DNA from 2 places in the Psychrobacillus sp. INOP01 genome. Region 1 is predicted to be linked to the other one. Evidence: predicted binding sites of a transcription regulator. Region 1 holds the regulator's gene; the other holds the start of a gene.
The links. Region 1 encodes CtsR, which represses protease genes until heat stress. Its sites were predicted from a motif close to ATGGTCAATAAAGGTCAAACA; they were not measured.
Positions count from the first base shown of each region.

Region 2: a site for CtsR is predicted at 14,201-14,221, ahead of KD050_RS16345 (ATP-dependent Clp protease ATP-binding subunit). Genes of this name have one in related genera too.

Region 1 is NZ_CP073315.1:1,975,477-1,992,535, reverse strand. Features, by position in the region: gene KD050_RS10125 (S66 peptidase family protein) at 107-1,030, shown strand; gene KD050_RS10120 (dipeptide epimerase) at 1,043-2,125, shown strand; gene KD050_RS10115 (C40 family peptidase) at 2,137-3,060, shown strand; gene KD050_RS10110 (ABC transporter ATP-binding protein) at 3,072-4,031, shown strand; gene rsgA (ribosome small subunit-dependent GTPase A) at 4,613-5,668, shown strand; gene KD050_RS10100 (GNAT family N-acetyltransferase) at 5,689-6,153, shown strand; gene KD050_RS10095 (CtsR family transcriptional regulator) at 6,312-6,785, shown strand; gene KD050_RS10090 (UvrB/UvrC motif-containing protein) at 6,803-7,348, shown strand; gene KD050_RS10085 (protein-arginine kinase McsB) at 7,338-8,432, shown strand; gene KD050_RS10080 (ATP-dependent Clp protease ATP-binding subunit) at 8,429-10,876, shown strand; gene radA (DNA repair protein RadA) at 10,936-12,306, shown strand; gene KD050_RS10070 (PIN/TRAM domain-containing protein) at 12,506-13,594, shown strand; gene ispD (2-C-methyl-D-erythritol 4-phosphate cytidylyltransferase) at 13,662-14,348, shown strand; gene ispF (2-C-methyl-D-erythritol 2,4-cyclodiphosphate synthase) at 14,350-14,829, shown strand; gene gltX (glutamate--tRNA ligase) at 14,900-16,363, shown strand; T-box leader at 16,424-16,643, shown strand; gene cysE (serine O-acetyltransferase) at 16,698-17,059, shown strand, end outside.
Region 2 is NZ_CP073315.1:3,327,352-3,344,410, forward strand. Features, by position in the region: gene addA (helicase-exonuclease AddAB subunit AddA) at 1-2,960, shown strand, start outside; gene KD050_RS16285 (DUF418 domain-containing protein) at 2,972-4,168, shown strand; gene KD050_RS16290 (fumarylacetoacetate hydrolase family protein) at 4,213-5,109, shown strand; gene KD050_RS16295 (YisL family protein) at 5,164-5,526, shown strand; gene KD050_RS16300 (hypothetical protein) at 5,617-5,778, shown strand; gene KD050_RS16305 (alpha-amylase family glycosyl hydrolase) at 6,073-7,524, shown strand; gene KD050_RS16310 (dimethylarginine dimethylaminohydrolase family protein) at 7,563-8,417, opposite strand; gene KD050_RS16315 (YqcI/YcgG family protein) at 8,588-9,322, shown strand; gene KD050_RS16320 (DegV family protein) at 10,003-10,854, opposite strand; gene KD050_RS16325 (Cof-type HAD-IIB family hydrolase) at 10,877-11,689, opposite strand; gene KD050_RS16330 (prolyl oligopeptidase family serine peptidase) at 11,995-12,753, shown strand; gene KD050_RS16335 (metal-sulfur cluster assembly factor) at 12,956-13,276, shown strand; gene KD050_RS16340 (Crp/Fnr family transcriptional regulator) at 13,364-14,059, opposite strand; gene KD050_RS16345 (ATP-dependent Clp protease ATP-binding subunit) at 14,245-16,380, shown strand; gene KD050_RS16350 (DUF2929 family protein) at 16,784-16,972, opposite strand.

The DNA of each region.
Region 1 (17,059 bases):
GACTGCGGTGCCTCTTTTGGTACCGCCCTTTTCTTTCATAGTAACTATGTTAAAATTTGCTGTGAGTTGGTTTATCAAGGCTTTCATCATAAAGGAGAAATTACAAATGAAAATTCGTCCGAAACGATTGCAAAAAGGAGATACTATTGGAATTATTGCTCCTTCCAGTCCACCAAATTTAGAAAACTTAAAGCGTTCTTTTGCTTTTTTAGAGGAGCTTGGCTTGTCTTATAAACTAGGCAAAAGTGTAGATAATGTACATGGTTATTTAGCTGGTACTGATGAGGAACGTTTAGAAGATTTACATGAAATGTTCGCTAACCCGGATATCGCAGGAATTATTTGTGCTGGTGGAGGCTATGGTTCTGCGCGTTATACAGATCAAGTCGATTTTCAATTGATGCATGAGAATCCAAAAGTTTTTTGGGGTTACTCCGATATTACCTTTCTACATACAGGGATGAATCTATATTCCGATATCGTTACCTTTCATGGACCAATGTTAGCCTCGGATGTGGGAAAGGATACATTCTCCGAGCTATCCAAAAAAATGTTTCAGCAGTTGTTTAATCCGATGGAGCTATATTATACCGAAGCAATCTCTCCTTTGACACAAGTTTCTCCCGGAGTCATCAGAGGAGAGCTGACAGGAGGTAATTTATCACTACTAGCTAATGGTGTAGGCACGAAATATGAGGTAAACACAAAAGGAAAACTTCTCTTTATAGAAGATGTGGGGGAAGAGCCTTACAAAGTCGATGGTATGCTTAACCAACTTCGCCAAGCTGGTATTTTAGATGCAGCGGCTGGGTTTGTCATTGGAGATTTTAGTGATGCAGAACCTAAAAAAAGACCGGTTACTTTGTCTTTAGACGAAGTGTTTGATCATTATATTGGTAAATTAGGTAAGCCTGCGGTGAAAGGATTTAAAATAGGACATTGCGAGCCTCATTTTGCAGTTCCGCTTGGAATGGAAGCGGAATTGGATGCGAATAACCTATCTCTAACAATTTTACCTGGAGTGGAATAGGGGGAGAGAAGATTGTATATAAAATCGATTGAAACATTTGATGTCGCGATTCCTCTGACTAAACCTTTTAAAACTGCTTTACGAACAGTGACAACGGCATACTCGGTGTATGTGACTATTACTATGAGTGATGGAATAGTCGGTTATGGAGAGGCTCCACCGACACATGTTATTACTGGAGAGTCGATGGATAGTATCCGATACGCTATTAACGAAATAATAGCTCCTCAGTTAATTGGTATGAACATTTTACAAAGTGAGCAGGTATTTCAGAAACTAAACACAGCGTTAGTTAGAAATACGAGTGCTAAAGCTGCAGTAGACATGGCTATTCATGACATACTTGCTAAATATGCAGGTCTTCCTTTATATCAGTTTTTAGGAGGGTATCGAGATACGCTAGAAACTGATTTTACAGTTAGTGTGAATGACCCTACCGAGATGGCGGACGATGCGGAACGGTATATAAAGGATGGATTTGAAGTTCTAAAGGTCAAGGTAGGTATAGGTGAAATAAAAGATGATATCGAACGTATTCGTACTATTCGAAAACGTGTGGGAATGACGCCAAAGTTAAGACTCGATGCTAACCAAGGGTGGAACGCGAAAGAGGCGGTAAAAGCAATCGGTTTGATGGAGGATGCAGGTCTATCCATCGAATTTGTAGAGCAACCAGTGCCTTCTTGGGATCTAGAAGGGCTAAAGTATGTTACCGATTATACGTATACTCCAATTATGGCGGATGAAAGTGTTTTTTCTGTACAGGATGCTAAACAAGTTCTAAAAATGCGAGCTGCTGATTTGATCAATATAAAGCTAATGAAATCAGGGGGCATTTATCACGCACAAAAAATAAATACACTTGCAGAGGCGAATGGCGTGGAATGTATGGTAGGCAGTATGATTGAAACGAAATTAGGCATTACTGCTGCAGCTCATTTTGCTGCTAGTCAGCCGAATATTCGATATTTCGATTTTGATGCACCTTTGATGCTGGATAATGATTTAATAGTCGGTGGAGTTATCTATGAAAAAAGTAATATGACGTTTTCCAATGAACCAGGATTAGGGATTGTACATGTGAATTTGGATTAGGAGGCTAAAAAATGCCAGTTGAAACGAAAGAATGGGTTTGTGCTGTAAAGGTAGGAACTATTTGGACAGAACCTAATTCTGCTAGAGAGATAGATGACCCAGGGATCTCAAATCCTGTGTTATTGGTGGAATGGCTTGAGGCACTACCATACAAAGAAAGGCTAGCGTTATGTAATGAAAACCGTGTGCAAACGCAAATTCTTTACGGAGAGCCAGTGCTTGTGGAGACGATAGAAGGGGAATGGGCAAAAGTTGTTGCTATTTGGCAGCCCTCCAAAAAAGATAGTCGTGGTTATCCAGGATGGATTCCGCTATCGCAAATACAGCCGGCTGAGCAAGTGGATTTTAAAGGTATTGCTCGAGTTTCGTCTGCAAAAGCTCAGCTATGGGATTTACAGCATAATCCGTTACTCGTTTTACCTTTTAATACTATTCTACCAATAATGTCAGAGGATGAGGTATTTTATACCGTTCATACTCCGCATGGTAAAGCGTTATTATCGAAAACACATGCTCAATTTGCACCTTCTTTGGAGCAGCTTCCAAAGAGATTTGCAGAAGAGGCAGTTGCTTTAGGAGAAAATTATCTAGACTTGCCTTACCTTTGGGGTGGTATGTCTCCATATGGTTATGATTGTTCGGGTTTTTCGTACAATATGTTGAAAGCTTGTGGGTATATAATTCCTAGAGATGCAAGTGACCAAGCAAAAACGGGAGAAGGAATATCTATACAAGATCCTTCTCTTTGGAAAAAGGGAGATTTACTATTTTTTGCAAATGATGAAGGGACTGGACCTGTTAGGCATGTTGGGTTTTATTATGGGAATGGACAGCTTTTGCATTCGCATTCAACTGGGAAAACAGTTGAAATTTTAGTGCTAGCAGGATCTAAGCTAGAAAAGGAAATTTGTGCAGTTAGAAGATATGCCGTTTAGGGGGGATTTACATGACGGAAAAAGTTCTATTATCTGTTCAAGATTTGAAACGCCATTTTGACATTGGACATGGGGAGACATTAAAGGCGGTTGATGGGATAAGTTTTGATATTATCAAAGGAGAAACATTCGGTTTAGTAGGAGAATCAGGTTGTGGCAAATCCACCGCAGGTCGAACTATTTTAGGATTGTACAATAGAACAGAGGGAAAAGTTCTGTTTGAAGATAAAAATGTGCATGAGATGAGTGACAAAGAAAGAACAGGGTACTTGAAAAAGATGCAAATGATCTTCCAGGATCCTTATGCATCTTTAAACCCCCGTTCCACTGTGTTTGAAATTATTGCAGAACCGATGGAAATACATAAACTATATAAAAAGGAAGAGTTAAAGGCAAGAGTGTATGAATTACTAGAGGATGTTGGACTGAACAGAGACCATGCTAATCGCTATCCTCATGAATTTTCTGGAGGGCAACGCCAACGAATTGGTATAGCTCGGGCACTAGCATTAGATCCGGAGTTTATCATAGCGGATGAGCCTATTTCTGCTTTAGATGTGTCGGTTCAAGCGCAAGTAGTGAAGCTACTCCAACGGCTACAAAAAGAAAAAAATCTTACCTATTTGTTTATTGCGCATGATTTGTCGATGGTCAAGTATATCTCTGACCGAATAGGGGTCATGTATCTGGGACATATGGTAGAACTGACCACGAGTAACCAATTATATGAAGATCCACTGCACCCGTATACAAAGGCTTTGTTATCAGCAATTCCAATTCCAGACCCTGATATAGAGGAATCACGGGAACGTATTCTATTGCAAGGAGAGCTACCGAGCCCGATTAATCCACCTTCTGGTTGTGTGTTTCGTACAAGATGTGCACACGCTATGTCCATTTGTACGGAAGAAAAACCGTCTTGGAAGGAGCAAGAGCCCGGTCATTTTGTGGCATGTCATCTTTATAATTAATAGACTTCTTTATATTATATTGTTGAGGGAGAAATCACTTTTAAAGAAGATTGTTCATTTTGTGTAAAGGCACTTAAGCCTTCTATTTCTGGTTTTTTTGTCGATTTCTACTCGCTTTATTGACCCCGCAGGGAGCAATCATAGAAACGAAGGCTGAGAATTCCAAAACGTGTGTAGACAATTTGTAATTAGCATCATACTGTCCCGAGGAGGCTCGACCTCGACCTCGCCCGCGTAAAGCGTCCGCATGAAACGAAAATCATCAGTATTATAAAGTACCAACATTCAAAATGGCAACTTGCATAATTATATGTTGACGGATTGCTAATACTTGTAGTATTCTGAAAATAACTTAAAGAAAGGAGTGAGGCATTATGGCAAATGTATATACGTATCCACGAATCAGTAAGTTCATGATGTCCCACTCTGTATGTCTCTAACCAGATATATGCTTCTTTACTAATGGCCGGGAAACCATGACTGCTGATTCGTGCAGTCATGGTTTTTTTATTGTCTAGCAATAGCTGCCATCAATGTGCAGCTTGTGCTTTTATTCAAACGGAAATTAGGAGGAAGTTAAATTGAATTTAATCGAACAATATGGTTGGAATAGTAATTGGGAAGAAAAAATAGCGGGTAATGGAATTGCGGGTCGAGTGCTACTGGAACATAAAAATTTATATAAAGTCATGACCAACGAAGGGGAGTTACTAAGCTCACTTTCTGGGAAATTTAAGTTTGATCATGGTAGGGAAGCATTTCCGGCAGTTGGAGACTGGGTAGTTCTTGAACAAATGCCTGGCGAGGAAAAAGGAATCATTCACGAAGTGCTTCCTCGCAGCTCTCAGTTCTCGAGGAAAATGGCGGGATTGACGACGGAGATTCAACTGATTGCAGTTAACGTTGATTATGTATTTCTAGTGATGTCGCTCAATCATGACTTCAATGTCCGTAGGTTAGAGAGATATTTATTGGCTGCATGGGATTCAGGAGCGACACCTGTTGTGGTGTTAACGAAAAAAGATGCCTGTGATGACCTAGAATATTATATAAAAGAAGTGGAAGCTATTGCATTTGGTGTAGACATATTTGCAGTGAGTAGTGTTACAGGCGAGGGTATTAATCGTCTAGGAAATCTATTGGCAGCACATAAAACGGGCGCACTTCTAGGATCTTCTGGAGTTGGGAAATCTTCTTTGATTAACGCCTTGTCAGGCGTAGAGGTAATGACTGTAAATGATATAAGAGAAGATGATAGTAAGGGACGTCATACGACCACGCATAGAGAGCTAACGCTGTTACCGGAAGGTGGCTTATTAATCGATACACCTGGTATGAGGGAGTTTCAACTTTGGGATACGAGTGATGGAGTTAGTGCTAGCTTTCAGGATATCGAAGAGCTTGCATTAGCGTGCCGGTTTCGTGATTGTCAGCATGTAAAAGAGCCGGGCTGTTCTATTCAAGAGGCTATTTACACGGGTGCGCTTAAACAAGAACGCTATAAAAGCTATGTAAAACTAATGAGAGAACTTGCACATATCGATCGAAAAAATGATGCAGTAGCTAAAAAAGCTGAAACGAATAAATGGAAGCAAATTACGAAATCTCAACGAAATAATTATAAAAAGAAAATTTAATTTTAGATATGAGGTAAAGGATGATTCAATTAGTCAATAACGAGGATGCAAAAGTCGCGGAAAGCATTTTATCGATTCAATTACCAGCATATAAAGTAGAAGCTGATTTAATCGGGTTTGATGGGATTCCACAGCTTTTGGATACTGTAAAAGATATAAGGAAATCCAGAGAACTATTTCTTGGGAAGTTAGATGGCTCGAAAATGATGGGTTTTATTTCTTATGAAGATACAGATGAACTAATTGATATTTGTAGACTTGTAGTAGATCCTAATCATTTTCGAAAAGGGATTGCATCGGAGTTATTAACTTATCTATTGAATGTCAAAGCTAGCGAAAAAAAGGTAGTTGTATCAACTGGTGCAAAAAATATACCTGCAATCACATTATATGAGAGACATAATTTTAAGAAATTAGAGGATATTGAAATAGAACCGGATTTCTATATAACACAACTAACATACGAGGGAAAAAAGATTTATTGAATAAGAATATTCATTTTAATATATCCTAAACTACAAACGACTGTTTGTAGTTTTTTTCTTCTTTTTAAGGGCAAATCGTATCAATTGCACATGCGAAAAATTCTAGTTATAATATAGTCAAAGTTAGTCAAAGTCAGTTTATGAGAAGAGGTGAGAAGGTGAAAAATATATCTGACATAATTGAAGGTTATTTGAAGGCTATTATAGAAGAAGGAAGTAAGGAACAAATTGAAATTAAGCGAAGTGAAATTGCAGAAAAATTTCAGTGCGTCCCATCTCAAATAAATTATGTAATCAATACTCGATTTACCCAAGATCGCGGATACTTGGTAGAAAGTAAACGAGGTGGAGGTGGATATATTCGAATCCTCCGCGTTCGAGCTCATACGAAGGCTGATTTAATAGAGCATATTATACAAACACTAGAAAATGGGGCTTCTGAATCCGTAACGGAAGATATCGTTTTTCGGTTAATAGACGAGGATGTTATTTCTAAGCGTGAAGCAAAACTCATTTTAGCAGCTTTAAATCGAACTACTCTAGCCATTCCTCTACCAGCAAGAGATGAACTACGATCACGTATATTATGTGCCATGTTATTAACGTTAAAATATGAAAAAAGTGAAAAATGAACGGGGTGTGTTGAAAGGTGATTTGTGAAAATTGTAAACAAAGACCAGCGAAAGTAACGGTTACCCAAGTGCATAATGGTGAACACTTTGAAAGACATTATTGTGAGGTCTGTGCAAATAGCCTCCACCCGTTTTATGTAGAGTACAAACAAGACCCATTATCTCTACATCAGCTATTATCGAACTGGTTTAGTCAAACAGAACAACAACCAATGCAACATAAACAACAAAAAAACATGATAGTATGCGATGAATGTGGCTGGTCAATTCAGCGGTTTTTAGACGAAGGGAAATTTGGTTGCGCAAATTGCTACAACAGTTTCCGTCCACAGTTACCTAATGTATTTAAGAGACTTCATAATGGAAATACGAAGCATATTGGAAAGGCTCCAGGTGCGCTAGGGGAAAAAATTGCTATAAAAAAACGTATAGAAGCGATTCGCTCTCAAATGAAAGATGCGATTGACACTGAAAGTTTTGAGGAAGCCGCAAAGCTGAGAGATGAAGCCAGAGATTTGGAAAATCAACTTTCTACAGGAGGTGACCAAACTGATGTCAATTGAACATTTTTTAGACAACTCAATTTCTAGTTGGATGGCTGGGGAAGGAAAGCATTCGGATATTGTTATGAGTACAAGAATACGTTTAGCTCGAAATCTGAATGGCTATCGTTTTCCTTTAGCATTTACAGAAGATGAGGCGCATAAAATTGACCAATCTGTTTCTGCCACTTTACTGGACGCAAGTGACGAACTGCATATGCAATTTTCTTCCTTCCATATAAAGGATGTATCCGAACTAAGTCGCCAGGTATTAGTAGAAAAACATTTAATCAGTCCAAAGCTTGCTAACTCACCTATGACCGGATCGGTTTTATTATCAAATGATGAATCTGTTAGTGTGATGGTCAATGAAGAGGATCATATTCGTATACAATGCCTTTTTTCGGGGCTTCAAATCCAAGAAGCATATGCGCAGGCAGATGAGTTAGATCGTGTATTAGATAAGGAATTACCCTATGCTTTTGACGAGCAGTTTGGATATTTAACAAGTTGTCCTACCAATACAGGTACTGGTTTACGTGCATCTGTAATGATGCATTTACCCGCATTAACGATGACGAAACAAATGAATAGAATTGTTACCATCATTTCAAGGTTAGGAATGGTAGTAAGAGGAATTTACGGAGAAGGTAGTGAAGCGCTCGGTAATGTTTATCAAGTATCCAACCAAACCACACTTGGTAAGTCAGAAGAAGACATACTTGCCGATCTTCAAAGTATTACTGAACAAATTATTCAAAAAGAAAGAGAAGCGCGAGATGCACTTCTAAAGCATTCGGCCAATACACTAGAAGATCGACTGTATCGATCTTTAGGAACTTTATCATTTGCTCGTATTATGGCGACAGATGAAGCGGCAAGGTGCCTATCAGATGTGCGATTAGGAATAGATATGGGACTAATAGAAGATGTTGATATGTCTATCTTGAATGAATGTATGGTGTTTATGCAACCAGGATTTCTGCAAAAATATGCAGGAACTTCACTGAACACCTCCGAGCGGGATATGTTTCGCGCGAAGCTGTTAAGGGAACGATTGCAAAAAGAAGAAAAACAGAAAACAAAAGGAGAGGAATCTGAATGATGTTTAATCGTTTTACACAAAGATCTCAAAAAGTATTACAACTAGCACAAGAAGAAGCTATTCGCTTAAAGCATGAGTCCATAGGGACAGAACATATATTACTTGGTCTTATCCGAGAAGGTAGTGGAATAGCTGCTAAAGCATTAGAAGCAATAGAAGTAGACCTAAAAGTAATCGAAGCAGGGATCGAGGAACTAGTAGGAGCAGGTAAAGAAGAAGTTGGACCAATTGTTAACTACACACCTCGTGCGAAAAAGGTAATTGAACTTTCAGTAGATGAGTCACGAAAATTAGGTCACTCATACATTGGAACTGAGCATCTTTTACTTGCACTTATCCGTGAAGGAGAAGGTGTAGCAGCTCGTGTTCTAAATAATGCGGGAGTTAGTTTAAACAAAGCTCGTCAACAAGTACTTCAATTACTAGGAAGCACAGAGCAAGCACATGGTAATGGAAACAATGGAGCTGCTCCGGCTAGTACACCAACACTAGATGGCCTAGCTCGTGACTTAACGCAAATTGCAAGAGAAGGCACACTAGACCCTGTAATTGGTCGTAGTAAAGAAATTACAAGAGTAATTGAAATCTTGGCTCGTCGTACAAAAAACAACCCAGTTCTAATTGGAGAGCCAGGTGTTGGTAAAACAGCTATTGCAGAAGGGCTTGCACAGCAAATCGTACAAAATGAAGTGCCGGAAATCCTACGCGATAAACGTGTGATGACGCTAGATATGGGTACAGTTGTTGCTGGTACAAAATATCGTGGGGAATTTGAAGACCGTTTGAAAAAAGTGATGGATGAAATCCGCCAAGCAGGTAATGTTATCTTATTCATTGATGAACTTCACACATTAATTGGTGCTGGTGGAGCAGAGGGTGCTATCGATGCATCGAATATTTTGAAGCCCGCTCTTGCTCGTGGAGAAATTCAATGTATTGGTGCGACAACGCTGGATGAGTATAGAAAATATATTGAAAAAGATGCAGCATTAGAGCGTCGTTTCCAACCAATTCAAGTAGATGAACCTTCAGTAGCTGAAGCGATCCAAATTATTTACGGTTTACGTGATCGTTATGAAGCACATCATCGTGTGAAAATTACGGATGCAGCTGTAGAAGCTGCTGTGAAAATGTCAGATCGTTATATTTCTGATCGTTTCTTACCGGATAAAGCGATCGACTTAATAGATGAAGCAGGATCTAAAGTACGTTTACGTTCGTATACAACACCTCCTAATTTGAAAGAATTAGAAGCAAAGCTAGAAGCTATCCGATCTGAGAAAAATGCTGCTGTTCAAAGTCAGGAATTTGAAAAAGCTGCATCATTCCGTGATAAAGAACAAAAGCTTAAAGATGAACTAGAAAAAATGAAAAACAATTGGAAAGAAAAGCAAGGAAAAGAAGAGTCTGAAGTAACAATAGAAGATATAGCGGCGGTTGTGTCTATGTGGACTGGAGTACCAGTTTCTAAACTGGCACAAACAGAATCTGAGAAGCTATTAAAACTGGAAGATAAATTACACGAAAGAGTTATTGGTCAAAGTGAAGCAGTGGACGCAATTTCAAGAGCTATTCGTCGTGCTCGTGCGGGACTTAAAGATCCAAAACGTCCTATTGGCTCCTTTATCTTCTTAGGACCTACCGGTGTAGGGAAAACCGAGCTTGCTCGTGCATTAGCAGAAGTGATGTTCGGAGACGAGGATGCGATGATTCGAGTAGACATGTCTGAGTACATGGAAAAACATTCAACTTCTCGTCTAGTTGGTTCTCCCCCAGGATATGTAGGGTTTGACGACGGTGGGCAATTGACAGAAAAAGTACGTCGTAAACCATATTCTGTTATCTTATTGGATGAAATTGAAAAAGCACACCCAGACGTCTTTAATATTCTGCTTCAAGTGTTAGAGGACGGACGATTAACAGACTCTAAGGGTCGCACAGTAGATTTCCGTAATACGGTAGTCATCATGACATCTAATGTCGGTGCGGATGCACTTAAATTCAATAAATACGTTGGATTTAACCTAAAAGAAGGCGGCAAGACAGACTATAAAGATATGAAAGGCAAAATGCTAGAAGAATTGAAGAAAGCATTCCGCCCAGAATTCTTAAACCGTCTAGATGAGATGATTGTGTTCCATTCTCTTGAAAAAGACCATTTAAAACAAATTGTTTCACTAATGACAGAGCAGTTAGCGAAACGTTTGAAAGAACAAGGTATTGAGTTAGAAATTACAGAAGCAGCACAAGATAAAATTACAACTGAAGGATATGAACCAGAATATGGTGCGCGTCCTTTACGCCGTGCAATTCAAAAACATGTAGAAGATCGTCTTTCCGAAGAGCTTTTAAAAGGAGAAGTATTGGATGGGCAACATGTAATATTTGATGTAGAAGACAATGAATTCGTGGTTCGCACTAAAGCTTTAGTTACAGAAGGTTAATATAGCGGGCATTCCGAAAAAGATTTCCGGAATGCCCTTTTTACATAGTAGGAGGTATTATGGCTAAAAAGAAAACGAAATTTATGTGTAACTCATGTGGTTATGAATCTGCAAAATGGATGGGAAGATGTCCTGGATGTGGAGAATGGAACACTATGGTAGAAGAAACTGAAATAGTATCCAAAGGTCCAAAACGCTCCTTTCAGCATTCGGACGGGGTAGCGCAGAAGGCTACCCCGATTATTTCAGTAGTAACAGCCGAAGAACCCCGGGTGACAACCGATTTTGCTGAATTGAATCGTGTTCTTGGTGGGGGTATTGTACCAGGATCGCTAGTGTTAATAGGGGGAGACCCGGGTATAGGAAAGTCTACTCTTCTTTTACAGGTTTCAGCTTTACTTGCCAATAAGGGAGAGCGAGTGCTATATATTTCGGGCGAGGAATCTATCCGTCAGACCAAGCTTCGTGCAGAACGTTTAGGGGTGACCTCAGCTGAGCTTTATATCTACTCAGAAACCAATTTAGAACTAATCAATGAAACTATTGAAAGTGTAGAGCCCAAATTTGTCATAGTGGACTCTATTCAAACTGTTCATCATCCAGAAGTGACTAGTGCACCAGGGAGTGTATCGCAAGTTAGAGAATGTACAGCAGAGCTTATGCGAATAGCCAAAACGAAAAATGTAGCAATCTTTTTAGTGGGACACGTAACGAAAGAAGGGCAAATTGCAGGCCCACGTATCTTGGAACATATGGTAGACACCGTATTGTATTTTGAAGGAGAACGTCACCATACGTATCGTATTTTAAGATCTCAGAAGAACCGTTTTGGCTCTACGAATGAAATTGCCATTTTTGAAATGATTCAATCTGGATTAAAAGAAGTGCTTAATCCGTCTGAATTATTTTTGCAGGAACGATCTCACGGAGCAGCGGGGTCCGCAATTGTTGCCTCTATGGAAGGTACCAGACCTATTTTAGTAGAGATTCAAGCGCTAGTGACTCAATCTAGCTTTAATTACCCGAAACGTATGGCTACTGGTATTGATCAAAACCGTGTTTCATTACTAATGGCGGTACTGGAAAAGAGAATGGGATTGCTGCTTCAAACGCAAGATGCTTATATAAAAGTTGCAGGTGGAGTAAAATTAGATGAACCTGCGATCGATTTAGCCGTCCTAGTAAGTATCGTCTCTAGTTTCCGGGATACAGGGGTTACACCAACAGACTGTTTTATCGGAGAAATCGGTTTAACTGGAGAAGTGAGAAGGGTGTCTAGGATTGAGCAGCGGGTGCAAGAGGCAGCGAAGCTTGGTTTTAAAAGAGCGATTGTTCCTGCATCTAATTTAGGTGGTTGGGATTATCCAAAAGGCATCCAAATTATAGGGATTGAAACAGTTAACGAAGCGATGAAAGAGGCATTTTCGTAATAAATAAGAGGATAAGTACTATTGTCTAGCTCCAGCGCCTAGCCCGCCTGAGTCGTTTTGGAATTTCAGTAAAGGTCAAGGACGCCTTTACATGAAATTCTTCTAGCGTTTGTCAGGGCTGGCATAGGCGTCATGTGCTTTTCTTATTAGACTTATTGTGAAAGATGGAAGTATAATAAAATAAATGGAGGTGGCATACTTGTTAAAATGGATTATTCAAATTGCGTTTATTTTAATTGGTGGAACATTGGGTTTACTATTCTTACCGCACTTATACGAGCTTTTTAATTTATCTAACAACCCTTGGATTCACAATCCTTATGTATCCGTTTTAGTTGGAGCAGTATTGTTATACGTGGCTGCATTATTTATGACCGATTACTTAGTTAACTTTATCAAGTGGATGGAAGAACGATTATTAAAAGCGCCAATTGGAGATTTGCTATTCGGAACGCTAGGATTGGTTATTGGATTAATCGTTGCCTTTTTCCTTGGTTCTGCGCTTAATAATATTGCTATACCGGGTATTGGATCGGTTGTGCCGGTACTATTGTCGATTGTTTTGGGATACTTAGGTTTCCAAGTTGGTTTTAAAAAGCGTGATGAACTTCTTCAGGTTTTTACTCCTTCCAAACAAAGTAGTAACAAAAAGAAAACAGTTGATGAGGATAACCAAGAATTGAGTTTAGGAACATATAAATTGTTAGATACTAGTGTTATTATCGATGGTCGTATTTCGGATATTTCGGTAACAGGATTTATCGAAGGCGTTCTTGTCGTTCCTCAATTTGTTTTGACGGAGTTACAGCATATTGCGGATTCCTCGGATACGCTTAAACGAACAAGAGGGCGCCGAGGGTTAGATGTATTGAAGAAACTACAAACGGAAAGAGCTTCTGCTGTACTAATCGTGGAAGAAGACTTCGAGGATATCCAAGAGGTTGATTTAAAGTTAGTTCGTCTAGCTAAAAAGATGAATGGAATCGTTGTAACGAATGACTTCAATCTAAACAAGGTTTGCGACCTGCATCAAGTGCGTGTTTTGAATATTAATGACTTGGCAAATGCAGTAAAACCGGTCGTTATTCCCGGGGAAATAATGCATGTTGTCGTTATTAAAGATGGTAAAGAACACAATCAGGGTGTCGCATATTTAGATGATGGAACGATGATCGTAGTGGAAGGCGGTAAGGCATATATTGGACAGGCGATAAACGTAGAGGTGACAAGTGTGCTTCAAACGTCGGCCGGTCGAATGATATTTGCAAAACCACAAGACTCGAAATAAAGAAAAAAGGGTTGTTTCCTTTGCGAAAGGAATACGCCCTTTTTCTGTGTGATGGAGGTTCAATAGCATGATATATACTGTTTTATTGCCAGCTGCAGGCAGTGGGAAACGAATGGGCGCTGGTCAAAATAAGTTATTTTTAGAACTACGTAATATTCCTATTTTGATACATACTTTACGAGTATTTGACAGAGATCCGAATTGTGAGCAAATAGTGTTGGCTGTGAAGAAAGAGGAAAAAATATTTATTGAACGGCTACTAAAAGAATATTGCATTACGAAGGTCGCTGCAATAGCAGAAGGTGGAGACGAGCGTCAGCATAGTGTATATGCAGCTTTAAAGGCTGTTACATCTAAAGGTATCATACTCGTTCATGATGCTGCACGACCATTTATTCATCAGGAAGTAATACAACAATTAGTGGAAGCTGCAAATACTACTGGAGCAGCTGTTGCGGCAGTTCGGGCAAAAGATACAATGAAAAAAGTAGAAGATGGTATAATCCAAGAAACGGTGAATCGAGAAAGCTTGTGGATTATTCAAACACCTCAAGCATTCCAGTATACATTATTAGAAAAAGCAGAAAGATTAGCGGAAGCGGCAAATTTTCTTGGAACAGATGAAGCGATGCTCGTGGAAAGATTAGGAGAGCCTGTTCATATTGTTGAAAGTACCTATGATAATGTGAAAATGACAACGAGGGAAGATCTTCTATATGGAGAAGTTATATTAAATAAGCGGGAGGAACAATAATATGATGCGAATTGGACAAGGGTTCGATGTACATGAATTTGCGGATAATCGTCCGTTAATAATAGGAGGGATCGAGATCCCTTACGAACGAGGGCTAATCGGCCACTCAGATGCAGATGTACTGCTACATACAATTACAGATGCAGCTTTAGGTGCGATTGGAGAAGGGGATATTGGCAGGCATTTCCCAGATACAGACCCAGATTTTAAAGATGCAGATTCAGCAAAGCTACTAGAGCATATTTGGAACCTAGTAGATGCTCGTGGATATAAGTTAGGAAATATCGATTGTACAGTTATTGCACAAAAGCCGAAAATGGCACCATATATCGAAACAATTCGTAAGCGTGTAGCTGAGTTACTTCAAGCGGATGTATCGCAGGTAAATGTGAAAGCTACCACAACGGAAAAACTTGGATTTACAGGCCGTGAAGAAGGAATAGCGTCAATGGCGACAATATTGCTTCTTAAGAAAGACTAACTTTAAAAAATATATAAGCAATGGTAGAATGAATAAAGTTTAAATGTTCGAAAACTAGGAGGATATACTTATGACACAAGAAGTTCGCGTACGCTACGCGCCAAGTCCAACAGGATTTTTACATATTGGAGGAGCACGTACAGCATTATTTAACTATTTATATGCACGTCACCATAATGGTAAATTTATCGTTCGTATTGAAGATACGGATATTGAGCGTAATGTCGAGGGTGGCGAGTTATCACAACTTGACAACTTAAAGTGGTTAGGAATCGACTATGATGAGTCTGTAGATATTGGTGGACCATATGCGCCGTATCGTCAAATGGAGCGTCTAGATATATATACAAAGCACGCAGAAGAAATGTTAGAAAAAGGACATGCCTATAAATGTTTCTGTTCTTCAGAGGAATTAGAAGCAGAACGTGAAGTACAAAAGGAAAAAGGTATTGCAGCTCCTATGTACAATGGTAAATGCCGTCATTTATCTAAAGAAGAAGTACAAGCAAAAGAGGATGCTGGCCAACCATACACGATTCGTGTGCGTGTACCGGAAAATGTAACTTATACATTTGAAGACTTAGTTCGTGGATTAGTAACTTTTGAATCTAAAGACGTTGGTGACTGGGTACTAGTGAAAGCTAACGGGATCCCAACTTATAACTATGCTGTAGTATTAGATGATCACTTTATGGAAATCTCTCATGTATTCCGTGGGGAGGAACATTTATCAAACACCCCAAAACAACTAATGATCTTTGATGCATTCGAATGGGCATATCCGAAGTACGGTCACATGACACTAATCATCAATGAAAACCGTAAAAAGCTTTCAAAACGTGATGAGTCAATTATCCAATTTGTTACACAGTACAAAGATTTAGGGTATTTACCGGAAGCAATGTTTAACTTCTTTGCATTATTAGGCTGGTCTCCTGAAGGAGAAGATGAAATCTTCACCAAAGAGGAATTAATTAAAAACTTTGATGTGTCACGTCTTTCTAAATCACCATCGATGTTCGACAAACAAAAACTTACATGGATGAACAACCAATATATTAAACAGCTGCCACTTGAAAAAGTAGTAGAACTTGCACTACCACATTTACAAAAAGCTGATTTACTTCCAGCTGAATTATCCGAAGACGAACTTGCGTGGGCAACAAAGCTAATTGCTCTTTATCATGAGCAAATGAGCTTTGGGGCTGAAATTGTTGAGTTATCTTCATTATTCTTTGACCACGAAATTGCATATACTGAAGAAGCAACAGAAGTACTAGCTGGGGAGCAGGTTCCTGAGGTTATGGCTGCATTTAAAGCACAGCTAGAGGGCTTAGAAGCATTTGAAGCTGCTGAGATTAAAGCTGCCATTAAAGCAGTGCAAAAAGAAACAGGTCACAAAGGGAAAAACCTTTTCATGCCAATTCGTGTAGTGACAACTGGTCAAATGCATGGTCCAGAACTAGCTGATGCTATCAGTTTAATCGGGAAAGAGAAAGTAATTGCTCGCGTTGCCAAATTTGCAAAACAATAAGATTGACTTTCCCCTTACAAGGTGTGAAAATGGTGATACAAATTCGAAAGCGAAATGAATAGCCAAGCGAAGACGAGGAGAAGTAAGTAACGCACGTTCTTTAGAGAGGACCATCACCGGCTGAAAGTGGTCTGAGCCCATGAGTTACTGAAATGCACCTCCGAGCGTCATGCCGAACTTTTAAGTAGGCTGAACGTATCATCTGCGTTAAAGATGCAAAGTGGGAAAAGTATTCGTATTTTTCCAATCAGAGTGGAACCGCGCTTATTGCGTCTCTGTCTATATTTATAGACAGAGACTTTTTTTATGGAGAAAAATGAAGGGAGGCAATCTTGTGTTCGAACGAATGAAAGAAGATATTGCAGTAGTATTTGAACAAGATCCAGCAGCAAATAGCAAGCTAGAGGTGGTATTAACATACGCAGGTCTACATGCAATTTGGAGTCATCGTATTGCACATGCATTATTTAAAAAGAAATTCTTTTTCTTAGCACGTGCCATTTCACAAGTTAGTAGATTTTTTACAGGTATCGAAATTCACCCTGGGGCGACAATTGGGCGACGCTTTTTTATCGATCATGGCTCTGGCGTAGTCATTGGAGAAACCTGTGAAATCGGAGATGATTGTACAATCTACCAAGGTGTCACACTAGGTGGTACCGGGAAAGAAAAAGGGAAGAGACATCCCACTCTTCG
Region 2 (17,059 bases), 1.4 Mb from region 1:
CAGCACCTCTTGCAGAAACTGCTATAATCGATCAGCAAATGATTCAAGAGGCAGTGGATTTGATGAAGAATAGCTCGTGGCAAAGTGTTTATCATTACTTCCAAGGTATTAAATGGGGAAGAGCGGCAGCTATAAAAAAAGACTCCTGTGATGAAGGATTGAAAAATCAAGCGACCAACAAACGGTCGAAAGTGAAGAAAATCGTTAATGACTTAAAGGATAATTATTTTACTCGAACACCAGAACGATTGCTAGGGGAAATGCGCCTAATGGCTCCGCAGTTGCAGAAGCTAGTGGAGCTGACTATAGCGTATGGAGAACGTTATACCACGGCTAAAAATGAAAAGGGGCTTGTCGACTTTTCTGATTTAGAGCATTATGCATTGGAGATTCTATCTGAGCAGGATGAAAATGGTTCACTTATCCCCTCTGATATAGCGAAGGAATATAAGGCTCGTTTTAAAGAAGTGTTAGTTGATGAATATCAAGATACTAATCTACTGCAAGAGACCATTTTACAGTTTGTGAAAAGTGGTGATGAAAACACAGGGAATATGTTCATGGTAGGAGACGTCAAACAGTCCATCTATCGATTTCGTTTAGCAGAACCAATGCTATTTTTAGGGAAATACCTGGCATTCAATGACATTCCAATCGATTCAGGCATCAAAATAGATTTAAATGCCAACTTTCGCAGTAGAAAAGAAGTACTGCATGCGACGAACTATATTTTTAGTCAAATTATGGGCGAGCAGGTAGGAGAAATTGAATATGATGAAGCTGCTTCGTTAAAGCCCGGTGCACCCTACGAAGAAACCGAAACACCTGTAGAGCTTGCGCTGTTATATGAAGTAGAAGATGGCAGTGCGGAACCGACAGAGGAAGAGGAAGAAACTGTAGAAGCTATGGCAGAAGATGAGTTGAAAAAATCGCAGGCAGAAGCACGTTATATTATTTCGAAAATAAACGAGATGATTCATTCCGAAGCGACTGTCTATGATCCCTGGAAAAAAGCTCATCGTCCTGTCGGGTACAGTGACATTGTAATATTGATGCGTTCAATGACTTGGTCTGGAGAAGTTACAGAACAATTTAAAGAAGCCGGTATCCCATTGTATGCAGAGCTTTCGAAGGGATATTTTGAAGCAATTGAAGTATTAATAATGCTACATACGCTTCGTACAATAGATAATCCTTATCAAGATATATCACTTGCATCTGTTCTTCGATCACCATTTGTAGGGCTAACAGAGTCAGAGCTCGCACTTATTCGTTTATCTGCTCCAAAAGAACCTTTCTACGATGCATTGAAAACATTTGTATCTAGTGGAGGAGCTGGACTATCGTCAGATACCGCTGAGAAACTACAAAGGTTCTTACTTCAATATGAAGATTGGCGTGATTTAAGTAGAAGAGGCTCGCTCGCGGATTTAATATGGCAAATTTACTTAGATACCCATTACTACGAAATAGTAGGTGCCATGCCAAATGGTAAGCAAAGACAAGCAAACCTTCGTATTCTTCATGACCGAGCAATTGATTATGAAAAAACTTCATTCCGAGGTTTGTTCCGCTTCTTACGATTTATCGATCGGATGCGTAAAAGAGGCGATGATTTAGGAGCTGCACGCGCTATAGGAGAAAAAGAAAATGTCGTTCGTTTAATGACTATTCATTCATCTAAAGGGCTGGAATTTCCAGTTGTATTCTTAGCTGGAATGGGTAGACCTTTTAACCAAATGGATTTTAATGAGTCGTACCTTTTTGACCAATCGTTTGGGCTTGCAGTAAAAGCTATTGATCCTGAAAAACGAATTTCATTTATTTCATTGCCATTTTTGTCTATGAAGGAAAAAAAACAAATGGAATTGAAGGCGGAGGAAATGCGTGTTTTATATGTAGCAATGACACGTGCCAAAGAGCATCTATATCTCATTGGATCTATAAAGGATTTAGCAAAAACATTAGAAAAATGGGAAGATGCTCAGAACGTATTGAGTGATGAAATGCTGCCAGGCTATATGCGTGCGAAAGCAAAAGGTTATTTAGACTGGGTTGGACCAGCTTTAGCAAGGCATACAAATTTCCGCCAGTTATCGGCAGTGAATGAAGCTAATATAGTGGATAGTGAATCTCGATGGAAAATCGTTGCTACATGTGTGGATGATTTAAAACACATAGCTCAAGAGGAAGAAAAAGAGGCTATTGTATTAGAAGAACTGATAGATCCTATAAAGAGTACTTGTTTTAAGGAAATTCAGGATCGTTTTGATACACCATACGCTCATGAAATATCAACTCATAAACGTTCAAAGCAAACAGTCAGCGAGATGAAGAAAATTCAGCAGCTTATGGAACGGTCGGACGATGACTATTTTCAATTGTCGAGTGCTACTAGCCTGAAAAAGATTGCGAAGCGTCCTTTTTTCCTTCAGCAAGAAACTATATTGACAGGTGCAGAAGCAGGTACTGCAGTCCATGCTTTTATGCAAAACGTCGATCTCCAGGAGGAAAAAAGTGAGGAGCAGGTTCTGCTTTTTGCAGAAAGACTTGCGGAACGTGAAATTTTAACGAAAGCTGAACAGGCTGCCATAGATCCTAACAAAATGGTTCCCTTCTTCCATTCAGATATTGCTGTACGTCTGCGGAACGCTAAGGATGTGATGCGAGAGTTTCCTTTTACGTATGCACTAGAGGATGATGATGGCGACAAACAAATTATCCAAGGGGTCGTCGATTGCTTATTTTTAGAGGATGATGGACGTTGGGTTTTATTGGACTATAAAACGGACAAAGTAAAACACCTAGTTAACAACGAATCGTTACTACAGCAAGAAATGCAAAAACGCTACCAACTTCAATTGTCACTTTATACACAGGCAATCGAAGCAATTTTACAAGTAGAGATAAAAGAAAAAGTACTATACTTATTTGACATTAATAGAACAGTGTCATTTTAGGGGGAGAAAGCTTGCTAATCAAACCAACAGGAGTAAATGAACGCATCATTTCAATAGATGTCATGAGAGGGTTCGCCCTTTTAGGGATATTTGTCGTGAATATGTTGTTTTTCCATACTCCATATATTTATATTAATCCATATACTTGGTATCAAAATCCAAGTGATTACGAGACGTTTAAAATGATTGACATTTTTGTACAAGGAAGTGTGTATCCATTATTTTCCATGTTATTTGGATATGGTTTGGCTATGCAATTTATGAAGTCTGAGGCAAATGGCGGTGCTTTTTCCAAATTTGCTGTTCGACGATTAACTGTTTTACTTTTAATCGGATGTATTCATGCTTTTCTTATTTGGGCAGGAGACATTTTAATAACGTATGCATTAGCAGGATTTGTTTTAATACTCATGATTAGATTGAAGCCAATTTGGTTACTTCTAATTAGTATTTTCTTATTCTTAATACCAAATGGTTTACTTAATGGCTTAATTTACTTGGGGTCCTTAATAGAGCCAGATGCCATGACTATTTATACTGGAATACAGGAAATCGAATCATCTGTTCTTGCCTACGGTCAAGGATCATGGGGCGATATATTCGGGCAACGATTAAATGATTGGCTTTATATGAGTGGAAATGGTGCAATACTTATAGTGATGTTCATTACTATTATTCCATTCCTACTATTAGGTGCAGCAGCAGCAAAATGGAGGCTTATCGAAAGAGCGAGAGAACTAAAAGTTTTTTGGATTGTTACAATAGTTATTGCATTCGCTATAGGAACAGCGATTAAGTGGATTCCGTATCAAAGGGGAGCAGATATGTTCACCATGAATATTCAAGATACTTTTGGAGGACCACTACAAGCAATTGCTTACGCAGGTGTAATAGCTATGGTTTGTTCGATTCCGATTGCAGCAAAAATACTATCTCCAATCTCCAAGGTCGGTAGAATGTCCATGACAATATATTTAATGCAATCGATTATTGCAACCACTATTTTTTATTCCTACGGATTCGGGTTGTACGGAAAGATTGATATAAGCACAGGTACTTTGATGGCTGTCGGTATTTATGTTTTACAAATAGTTTTTGCAGAGATTTGGTTTATGAAATTAAAGCAAGGTCCTGTAGAAATATTGTGGAGAAAACTGACTTATTCGAATAGTTTATCGAAAAAGGATGAAAAGGAACTCAATTTGTAATAGACTAAGAGATAGATTAAAACTATTAAGGGAGTGTCCATTAGATGAAACTATTATCATACCGTTTAAACGACAAAATTTGCTTCGGGCCAAAAGTCAAAAAAGAAGAGGCAGTATGGGATGTTTTTCACATTCAGGAGACGCTCCAAATATTACCCGAATTTCCCACTACCATTGTAGAAGGTGTGCGTTTAGGTATGGATTTTGTCGAACAAATCCGTAAATTAGTAGAAGCTGCTTTAAAGGCTGAAAATCCAAATAGTTTTAAACGTTCTTTTACGGAAATCGAGTGGCTTTCACCAATTCCACGTACTCCAAAAAATATTATGGCAGTCGGTAAAAACTATGCTGATCATGCGAAAGAAATGGGCGGTATAGCAAGTGATTTTGTTGTATTTACAAAGTCTCCAACTTCAATTGCAGCTGATGAACAAATTCTTTCACTACATGCAGATATAACAAACTCCTACGATTACGAAGGCGAGCTAGCAATCGTTATTGGTAAACAAGGAAAAAATATTCCTGAAAAATTAGCTTATGATTATATATTTGGGTACACAATTGCTAACGATTTAACTGCGCGTGATTTACAAACGAAACATCAGCAATATTTTTTAGGGAAAAGTCTAGATGGATCTTGTCCAATGGGACCATATTTAGTGACTAAAGATGAGTTGCCAAATCCACAGGAACTAGCAGTCGTGACTAAAGTGAATGATGAAATTCGTCAAAACGGGAAAACTTCCGATATGGTATTTTCAGTTGAACAAATTATTGCTGAAATTTCAAAATCGGTTACGCTAGAACCAGGTGATGTTATATTAACAGGAACCCCTGCAGGTGTGGGGAAAGGATTTAATCCACCACGCTTCCTAAAATCAGGAGATATAGTCAAAATTTCGATTGAAGGAATAGGTACATTAGTGAACAAATTCGAGTAACATGGTACACTAAATAGGATAGTAGTAAACTACAAGTATAATTGAGGTGGAAAAATGGATTTCTTAGCATCAACACATTTACACATTACCACTTGGGTAGTCGCACTAATCCTATTTTTTGTAGCATTAGCGATTGCAAAGCCGAAAGTAGTTCATATGATTTTACGTTTGTTCTACATCCTAATCATTATTACTGGAGTTGCTTTGTTCATCAAAGGTATGGACTTCGGTGAAGGAATGCTTTACGGATTAAAATTCCTAGCAGGCATATTAGTAATTGGTATGATGGAAATGACTTTAGTGAAAAAGGCAAAAGGAAAACCATACACAACGTTTTTAGTATTAGTATTTGTTTTCTTCTTCATCGCACTTTTCCTTGGGTTCAAATTACCAATGGGTGAAAATTTCTTAGCATAAGTACGGGGAAGCTTTCACTTAGTGGAAGCTTCTTTTCAATCCATTGATATTATGCTATTTTGAGAGGTAAGAAGAGAGGAGCAGCAGCTTATGGGAATATCATTGCTAATATTAGTAATTGTCCTAATGATTGCATTTGTAGGCACATCATTTATCATTGCCAACCTACAAAAAAATAACACCGATTCTCCAGGTGAACTCCAATCGCATATCCTTCAAGAATTCCATAAAACCCAAAAGCCACCTGAATGATTGGTGGTTTTTGTTTTGGAAGAAAAAGCAAGTCATCAACATACGAGAGCAAGTTTAAGCCTACTAGGAAGTGGTTCTCGATAAACATTTAAAGAACTAGAAACAAACTCGCCCCAACAATTTCAGGAATGACAAAGAAAGTTAACACATGAATAACACATGAATAACTACTTTGCGACCTGTCACAGTTTGGACGAAATATTATAGATATTTATTGCTTTAATTGCGAAACGATAGCGATTAAAACTTAGCTTTGATAAAATGAAATGTATATGCGTCAAAGGAGGATTTACCTTGAAGTTAACAAAATGGATTGTAACTGGATTGCTTATGAGTAGTCTTTGCCTATCGACAACTCTAGTGAGCAATGCAGAAACGAATAACTCTATACATAACGAAAGTATTTACGATCTATATGTAGATCGTTACTTCAATAAAATAGGAACGAACGATTATGATGTCAATCCAAAAGATCCTAATGCATTCGCAGGTGGAGATTTTCTCGGTGTTATGGAAAAAATGACACATATTAGTGATATGGGCTTCACTACTATCTCGATAGGACCTGTTTTTGCAACAGAATCCTATGATGGAAAGCGAATTTTAGATTTCGATGAATTGGAAAGACACTTTGGGACAACGGAAGAATTTAACGAGTTGTTAGACAAATCTCACGAAAAAGATTTAAAGATCATGGTTGAATTTCCTCTAAATAATTATAGTGAGAACCATATTTGGGCTAAAAATAACGAAAAGAGTGATTGGATACTTTCAAAAGAAAATGGTCAATTGCATTTGGATTTGACTAATCCTGATGTACAACAAGCCCTTATTGATACAATTGTTAAATTTGCAGAAACCTACAAAATTGATGGAGTTAAATTGTCAGAGTTGGAGGGCGCACCAACTCCATTTATAAATGAGTTAATTGAAGCAGTAAAAGAAGTACGTAATCCTATGTATGTTATTGCCCTCGAAGAGTCAGAGGCTGATTTTGATCTGGACTATTCAGAACAGCTAATGCTAGATTTCCGGGACACTTTCAAAAATACAGATTTACCTTCGGAGTCTATTTCTTCAGCAAATGAAAATAATCTTTTAATGGTGGATCATTTGTTGACGGAGAGAATTACCTATCATAGTGCCTTAGAGAATATGTTCCCACCTACTCGTATTAAAATGGCGATTGGTACTTTGCTTACATTACCAGGTGTGCCTTATATGACATATGGTACAGAAATAGCGATGAATGGTCAAAATGCTAAAGATAGCCACCAAATCATGAATTTCCGTGTAGATGAAGAGCTAATTGAATATTTAAAAGACATGGCCTCCATTCGTACAAAATCAGAAACGATGCGAACCGGTAAAATGGAATTGCTAGAAAATAAAGATGGATATGCCGTGTACAAACGATATTCTGATGAAGAAACATTTATTGTAGTCATTAATAATACAAGTGAGACAAAGAGAATAGACATTTCTAGCGAGGAAATAGGAGAAGATAAAGAATTACGTGGTTTATTTGAATCCGATACAGTCCGTGCTTCCGATGACGGTTCATACCGTTTAGTGTTGGACAGAGAGATAGTCGAAGTATATCAAGTTAAAGAAGACAATGGGTTAAATAGCGCCTACATTGCGGCAATGGCCATCGCATATTTATTGTTTATGTTATTCCTGATCATTGTTTGGAAAAAAGGGAAGCAACGCAGATTGGATGAAGAGAAAAAAGTGAAGAAGTAAGAAAAGATTGGCCACTGATATAAGGTGGCCAATCTTTTTTAATGGCGCATAATTGGCAATGAACAACATCGGAATGATCCACCTGATTTAATGATTTCTGAGAAATCGACCTCCAACACTTGATATCCATGCTCTCTCATCTGATGATTAACTTCATGATTTATTGGCAAACTAAGCACTCGATTATGACCAATAGACAATACATTCGTACCCATTGAGAACTGCTCACTTTCGCTCACTTCTATTAAATGATACATGCTCGACAAACGATCCACGATTTTTGGATCGAGCGCATCAGGATAAATCAACGCATCATTAGAGGAAAGAATATTGAACACACAATCTAGATGCAAATATTTTGGGTTAAAAGGAATAGGTAGAATCTCAAAATCCGGTAATTCTCTTTGCAAAGCTTGAACAGCGTTCTTACATGTACGGTCGCTAACTCCAACAAAAACACGATTGCCATCAATGATTACATCGCCACCTTCAATGGAATGTGTTGAGAGCTTCTTATACGAAATGTCATGTTCATTCATCCACTGAGCTAATATTTTTTCTTCGCCTTGACGAATCGGATTCGCCATTTTGGAAATAAATAAGCAATTGCCCAAAGTAAAACCAATATCTCTAGTGAAAACTTGTTCAGGGTGTTCTTTACTTGGTCGTAGTTTAATCACTTCCACACCCGCATTCCGTAAAGTTTGTTCAAATATCTGATGCTGTGAAATCGCAAGTGAACGGTCAATATTATTATTTACATACTTTTTTTGAACATCATTAATCACTTCTTTAATTTCCATGTATTGAGGTTCACATAAAAAGACTTTTTGAAGTGTTCCATATTCACTTTGACATTGTATTTGAGATTGATCTTGAATTATTTTCACCATAAGTCACCCTCCAATTTCTTATTCATTCCCTTTATATTCCCTTGATTTTTCATTTCATAACCTATTTGTGAAAATTATTTTCATTTGAATATCGCCGTTTCAGGAAATTTAGGATGGGGTAGAGAATAGATATATAGAGATGCTTGAATAAAGATAGTGGAGGCGATTGTATGATTACGAAGGAACAAGCTTTATTAACAAAAGAAGATTTTCATACTAGAACAGACTTGCCGAGTTGGCTCTATAAAGAATACGAAACTTTTCATAAAACTGTAACGGATAAAACGTTTCCATGTTTTTTTGGAATGAGTGGCGAACTGAAAGGCGAGCTCCGCTATGCTTATATCAATCAAGATGACTGGAGTAATCTACCGTCTGCAGTTGTAGGCTTTCTAGATTTATTTAAATTACCAAAATACAAGAGACACGGTCTTTTTGTATTTGTAGAGCCTTTTGAGCAAGAGGGTTCTATTGAAGACTACCGAAAGCAATTTTGGGATATTCTCCAATACTTACATGAAGTTGATGAAGTTGAATGGCCAAAAGACAGTCCTCGAGATCCTGAACACTATTTATGGGATTTCCGGTTCAATGGAGAGCCAATCTTTGTGTTCGGAAATGCTCCTGCTTATAAGAAACGAAAGACACGTCATCTAGGAAATTCGATGGTTCTTGGATTCCAGCCTCGCAAAATATTTGAAGGTTTAGAAGGAACTGAAAAAGGTGGTATTATGTCACGTGAAAAAGTTCGTAAACGTGTAGAAGCTTGGGATCAGCTTCCTAAGCATCCAGATATCGGCCACTTTGGCGATCCTACGCATAATGAATGGAAGCAATCCTTTATTGGTGATGATATTGAGCCAATTCAAGGCAAATGTCCATTCCACCATAAATCACAAGCATAAAATCAAGTCCCTATTTTCATAGGAGACTAAACCCCCATTTAAGTTTCTCGTTAATGGTGTAGCCTAAGTTTTACCAAAGACAGATCTTTTTTTAAAGGGGCGTTTACACTTTTCTTATAAGAAAGTATCTAAAAAAGTACCGTGAACACGGGGTTCATGGTACTTTAAAGAATGAAAAATACTACTGATTTCCGTTTCAGGTGGACGCCTTCCGCGGGGGGGAGCGATAAGCCATCACCACCGCTTCGCGTTCGTTGTGATGGCTTATCTGTTTCACTCATCCCGCTGGAGTCGCCACCTTCCACTTCAACAATGAAGGGTGTAGTACTCAAAAGTGATATTTCGGGCAGCATCTTTAACATTTAAGATTATTATGTCTAGTGTCATTTAACTAAAGTTTAAATAGCAATTCAGGAAGTAGATTAAATTTAGTAATAGTGGAAATACAGAGAAATAGTAAGTGTTTACTCAACGAGAAGGAGGAATGCGACCGAAATTGTATCTTCGGGCGCTTCCTTTATGAATAAGAAAGCATTTTTTCTCTATATATCCACAAAGAACTTAATCTTTTTCTTACAGTTGTAGGGGAGCGATGGACAGGTATATGCCACAAGATGAACGAAAAAAGAGGGCTGGTCGTGACGTCAGTCACGACCAGCCTCTGGGCGCTTGCACTTTTCTTAAGACAATTTATTTAAAAAGAATAATCCCATTGTCCCGGGACCAACATGTGCGCCAACAGTAGAACCAATGGAGTGTATCTCAATACTCTTCGGATGAAATCTTTCCTCGATCATTTGTTTTAATTCTAATGCTGTAGGTTCATCATCACTGTGACAAAGTGCGATGGACTGTTCACCAATAGTATCACCACGTTCGCCCATCATATCAATCATTCGCTTCAATACTTTTTTGCGTCCACGAATTTTTTCAAGGGGAACTAGCTTGCCATCCTCCACATGAAGAAGTGGTTTAATATTAAGTAATCCACCAACAAAAGCACTTGCCTTCGAAACTCTCCCACCGCGTGCTAAGTAATCCAAATCCTCCACGGTGAATAAATGCTCCATATGCTCTGCATGAAATCGTACTTTTTCAATAATTTGAGCATTGTCCATTCCTTCATCACGTAATTTAACTGCTTCTTTTAGTACTAAACCATATCCTAGCGATGCACATTGTGAATCGATGATCGTTAGCTTTAAATCAGGATATGTTTCTAATAATTGCTCACGCATCATCATAGCTGTACTATAGGTTCCAGAAAGAGCTGACGAAAATGCGATATATAATCCTTCTTCTCCAGATTTTGCAAGATCCTCAAATAAGCGTAAAAATAATTCTGGTGAAACTTGTGAAGTTTTTGGATGCTTTCCTGCACGGATTGCCGCGTAAACTTCAGAAGAATCAATACCAATAATGTCCTCATATTCATCCTCATCAATATGAACTCTAAGTGGCGCTAAAAGAACGTTGTTATCTTCAAAAAAAGCTTTTGGTAAATCTGTAGCACTATCAGCAAATATTCTCATTTCCCATCCTCCTGCATCTCTATTATTTAGTTAAGTTTAATCTTTCTATTAAGAATTCTGCAATACCATCTTCGTTATTTGTTAAAGTTACTTCATTAGCAATAGTTTGAAGAGGAATTATCGCATTTCCCATTGCTACCCCAATACCAGCATACTCTATCATTTCTAAATCATTATCTTCATCACCAAATGCAATGATTCGTTCCTGTGGAATATTTAAAAACTCCGATACTTGTGATAATCCAACTGCCTTATTTAAACCATGGCGTACAATCTCAATAACATCCCATGGTGCACCCCAACGGCGATGATCGATTACTTCCGCGTGTACATCTCTTAAGTGCTGACGAACTAAGTCAACTGAATCATCTTCTGCATGGATAAGTAAACTAGTTGGATCAGTTTTCAAAAGAGTTCGTAAATCTCCAGTTGTTACTTGCGGGTTCCCTAGTGAAAACGCAGAAAGTATTTTTTCATCGTGATAATGTAAATACACATCATCTAGTACCTCAGCGAGCATATTTTTGATGGAATAACTTTCTACAGCCTCTACTACTTGTTTAACAACCTTTAAATCTATCGGTGTATGTACAGTTTTCCAAGAAGAACTTCCAGGATGATGAACAAATGCCCCGTTGAAGTTAACAATTGGTGTACTCAAACCAAGCTCTTTATAATACATTTCACTAGATCTATAAGGTCTACCAGTCGCAATCATAACTTGATGTCCATCATTTTTTGCTTGTTGAAGTATATGTTTAGTTTTTGTTGAAATTACTTTTTCATCGGTCAATAAAGTCCCATCTAAATCTAACACGATTAAATGTGGTTTCATAAAAAAACTCCCTTCTATCTTACTTTAAAGTGTATCGTTTTCAATGAATAACGTCAAAATGTAAAAAGTGAAACTTCAATCAATGGGTTATCTTGCACTCACTGATTGAAAATAAAACTTTGGCAAAAAACTCCTCGTTCTGCGGCAATGCCGTAGTCTTACGACGTACAGGACATACTAGTATCGATGTAGCCACAGGACATTTCGATTTTAATCGGCCTGCTCGTTAATGCATGGTAGGTCAGTCTCTTTGTACTCATGAAATTACTTTGGTAGAATAATAAAAGAAGAAAGGCGGGATATCAATGATAGTCACTAATGAGGCATGGGGAAACATTCCGTTACTACATATCTATAAAGAAGAAATAAAAAAGGATTCTCCAATTGTCATCTTTTTACACGGATTTGAAAGTGCGAAAGAGCATAACTTACATTACGCATATCAGCTTGTTCAACAAGGATGCCGCGTCATTTTACCAGATGCACATTTACATGGAGAACGAGATGAAAAATTAGATGAAGTGGAAATAAGTTTACGCTTTTGGGAAATTGTTTTAACTTCAATTGAAGAAGTTGGACAGATTAAACATGAATTAGACAAACGTGGCTATTTCAACGGTCAAAAAGTTGGTATAGCCGGAACTTCTATGGGTGGGATAACTACTTTAGGTTGTTTAACGGCATATCCTTGGATTGATGCTGCTGCTATTATGATGGGAACGCCTGGTTATGTAGAGCTTGCAAAAGCACAAATTGCTTCCGTAGAGCAAAAAGGATTCAAAGTACCATTGAACGCAGATGAGAGAAAAAATATGTTCGACACCCTATCCAAATTTGACGCATCAAATCATCCAGATAATCTTATTGAAACACCATTATTTTTCTGGCATGGAGAAAAGGATCCTGTAGTACCATATGAACCAACTGCGCAATTCATAGCTTCTCTAAGAAAACAATATGATAAACAGAATATAGTCCTGATGAATGAAAAATCAGCAGGACATGCAGTATCAAGAAAAGGATTGCTGGCTTCTATGCAGTGGCTTGCAAACAGTTTGGCATAAACTGACGAGTTTGATATGATTGAGATATAAAGTGAAACTTCCATCAGTGGGGATTTTCTTCATCCCCGATGATGGTTAGTTGAACCAATCGGGGATTTACAGGCTGTTTATCCCCACCTATTCTTCTTGATTTTCTCTTAAAAAGTTGAGGTGGGGGTATTACAGCCTGTTTAACCGGGATAAAATAGAGGAGGTTTTCAAAATGAGTCAAGATGCAGAACAAGATATGAAGGATAGTATGATGGCCGCTCTTGAGAACGTTATCGACCCTGAATTAGGTATTGATATTGTCAATTTAGGTTTAGTATATGATGTACAATTAGCAGATGAAGATATCGCAAAAGTTACGATGACATTAACATCTATGGGTTGTCCAATGGGTCCACAGATTGTTGATCAAGTAAAAACAGCACTTGGTGAACTACCTGAAGTAAAAGATACAGATGTAAATATTGTCTTCAATCCACCATGGTCAAAAGATAATATGTCTCGCTACGCTAAAATAGCACTGGGAGTAAGATAATAGCAATATACGAAAGAATAAAAAGTCGAATCCGTAAAAGGTTCGACTTTTTATTATGGTGAAATTTAAAATTGAGTTCCATTCATACTAGTCAATCCGACAAATATGCAGTGGACAATCATCACACTCTACTTCAGTGCGTAAAAAATGTAAATCATGAATCGTAATCATTCCTTTATCTAACGAAAGTACATCTTTTTTCTTTAGATCATTTAGAATTCGGTTTACGACCTCTCTACTGGTTGCACAGAAGTTGGCCAGTTCCTGATTGGTCATAGCATAATCAATGAGAATACTGCCATCCTCCTGTTTTACCCCGTAAGTATTAGTTAATCGTATCAATGTGGACAATAACGCTCCTTTTTTACCGTGAAGCAGTAAATCTCTAAAGCGAGTCTCGTTTTTCAAATTATGCATTTGCATAACTTGAATCCATTCCATCATGAGAGACGAACAATCTGATAAATACTTTTCCAACGTTGCACGTGGTAATACTAATAATTGAGTAGGTTCTATTGCATTAGCTGAGACAGAATGATAAACAGTTTCGCAAAAAATAGATGTTTCTCCTATAAATGAATCATTTCCCGTAATTCGTAAAGTCAATATTTTGCCGCTTTCTGTATCCTTACTAATACGAACGGTACCTGTCTTGATGAGGTAGACGTCTTCTGCACTTTCACCTTCTAAGAAAACAGGGCGATCCTTATCTACTTTTAAGCTAGCTCCAAATTGTTCAAACAGTGCATGTATACCTTGTGAATTGGAACTTTGTTCATTCATAATTATTACTTCCTTTCCGTCATTCACATTCGTTTTTCATGTGCGCACTTTCTTTTATAATAGCATATTTAAATGATTTGTTTAGTGAAAATCAATAGTCATATTTCTTTACAAAGTTATTAGGAAGGTCGTATACTTATATTAGTCAAAAAAGGTCAAACTATTTCATAAGGAGAGGTTTGCATATGCAAATGAAGCAACAAGATGAAAAAAGTCCTTTAGAAACGTACGGTAGAAACTTAGTAACTGCAGTGAAAGAAGGGAAAATGGATCCTGTTATTGGACGTGATCAGGAAATTAGGGATGTTATACGTATTCTTTCAAGAAAAACGAAAAATAATCCAGTACTGATAGGAGAGCCAGGGGTAGGGAAGACTGCCATAGTTGAAGGGCTGGCGCAGCGTATTGTACGTAAGGATGTACCAGAAGGATTAAAGGAGAAGGAAATTTTTGAACTGGATATGAGCTCCTTAATCGCTGGTGCAAAATATCGTGGGGAATTTGAAGAACGTCTTCAAGCGGTTTTAAAGCAAGTGAAAGATAGTGAAGGACAAATTATTTTGTTTATCGATGAAATTCACACGATAGTTGGAGCTGGAAAATCTGACGGTGCAATGGATGCTGGAAATATGCTTAAACCAATGCTAGCACGGGGTGAGCTGCATTGTATTGGAGCAACAACACTTGATGAATATCGTATGTATATCGAGAAAGATCCAGCTCTTGAAAGACGCTTTCAACAAGTAATGGTGAGAGAACCTTCTATTGAAGATACTGTATCTATTTTACGTGGCCTCAAAGAACGCTTTGAGCTACATCACGGTGTGAGAATTCATGACCGAGCAATCGTTGCAGCTGCTGAGCTTTCTAATCGATATATCACAGAACGATTTTTGCCAGACAAAGCAATCGATTTAGTTGATGAGGCATGTGCGATGATTCGAACAGAGATCGATTCAATGCCACAAGAACTCGATGAAGTTACAAGAAAAATGATGCAGCTTCAAATTGAAGAACAAGCATTAATGAAAGAAAAAGATGCTGCAAGTCAAAAAAGACTAGAGCAGCTGCGTAAAGATTTGAAAGAATTAGAGGCTTCAACTAGTGAAATGCGAAATAAATGGCAACAAGAAAAAGAGGCCATTCAAGTAATACAGCAAAAACGGGAAGTATTGGATCGCTATCGTCGAGAATTAGAAGAAGCTGAAAATCAATATGACTTAAACAAAGCAGCTGAACTTCGACACGGGAAAATTCCAACATTAGAAAAGGAACTCCAAGTGTATGAAAACCAAGTAATTGAAGATCCAGAAACTCGTCTATTACGTGAAGAAGTAACAGCAGAAGAAATTGCCTCCATCGTATCAAGATGGACTGGCATTCCTGTAACTAAACTGGTCGAAGGTGAAAGAGAAAAACTTTTACGCTTAAAAGAAACATTAGGAGAGCGTGTAGTTGGACAAGATCAAGCTGTCCAGTTAGTTACAGAAGCTGTTTGGCGTGCAAGAGCAGGTATTAAAGATCCAAATAAACCAATTGGTTCTTTCTTATTTTTAGGACCAACCGGTGTAGGGAAAACAGAGCTAGCTAAATCTTTAGCGGCAAATTTATTTGATTCTGAGGAGCATTTTATTCGTATCGATATGTCTGAATATATGGAAAAGCATAGTGTGTCTCGTTTAGTCGGTGCACCTCCGGGATATATTGGGTATGAAGAAGGTGGTCAGTTAACGGAGGCAGTTCGAAGAAATCCATATTCAGTTGTGTTGTTAGATGAAATAGAAAAGGCACACCCAGATGTAGCAAATATTTTATTGCAATTGATGGATGATGGGCGTATTACAGACAGTCAAGGTAGAATCGTGAACTTCACAAATACGATTGTTATTTTGACTTCAAATATTGGCTCGGGATATTTAGCGAATACAACGGGGGAAGTAACTGAACAAGAAGAAAGCCTTGTCCTGAGTGCATTACATGAACATTTTAAACCGGAATTGTTGAATCGCTTAGATGACATCATTATGTTCCACTCATTGACAACGGAACACTTTGTTAAGATTACAGAAAAATACGTGAAACAGCTTCAAAAACGATTAACTGAACAAGAAATTGATTTACAAGTGGATGAGTCGGTAGTCCAGTGGATTGTTGAGGAAGGTACAGATGCTGCATTTGGTGCAAGACCATTGAAACGTTATATCCAACGCTATTTAGAAACAGCAGTGGCGAAACTTCTAATCGGCGGCACCGTTCTACCAGGCAGCAAGGTAGTGGCTAAAATGGAAGAGAATGAACTAAAAATCTTAAGTGAAAGTTAATAAAGTTTAGTGAAAATTTAACCATAGATAAACCACATAGAATCCGTGGTTTATCTATGGCTTTTTTTAAAGAGTTCAATCAGAACAGCAAGCTCTCTCGTATAGCGGTGGATGCCTCTCGTATATGTGCGATTCTCTCTCGGATAGCCAGTAATCACTCTCGTACAAGGCGAGCTATCTCGTATAGCCGTGGATGCCTCTTGTATATGTGCGATTCTCTCTCGGATAGCCAGTAATCACTCTCGTACAAGGCAAGCTCTCTCGTATAGCAGTCGATGTCTCTTGTATATGTGCGATTTTCTCTCGGATAGCCTGTAATCGCTCTCGCGCAAGAGACTAGCCTAGCAAAATCCCGAAGAATATCAGGGACATAAAAACAGCCTCCCAGTTGGAAGGCTGTTTTTTAGTGATGTGCTTTAGCTACTGGTTCATCAGGAATGATTGCAGCGATGATCAGAACTAAAATTGCAACTGGAATGGACATGAAGATACCATCCATGAATACAAACTCAACGTTTTGAACGGAGCTTACTACGTAATTTAACATAGAAACTAAAAGTACTGACCAAAATACCGTCATTATATATTGCATGTAATTTCACCTCGTGCGCTAATTTTATATATGTATCATACCATAGCATAGCATATTACAAAAGAATATTTGGTAAAACAAACTCTG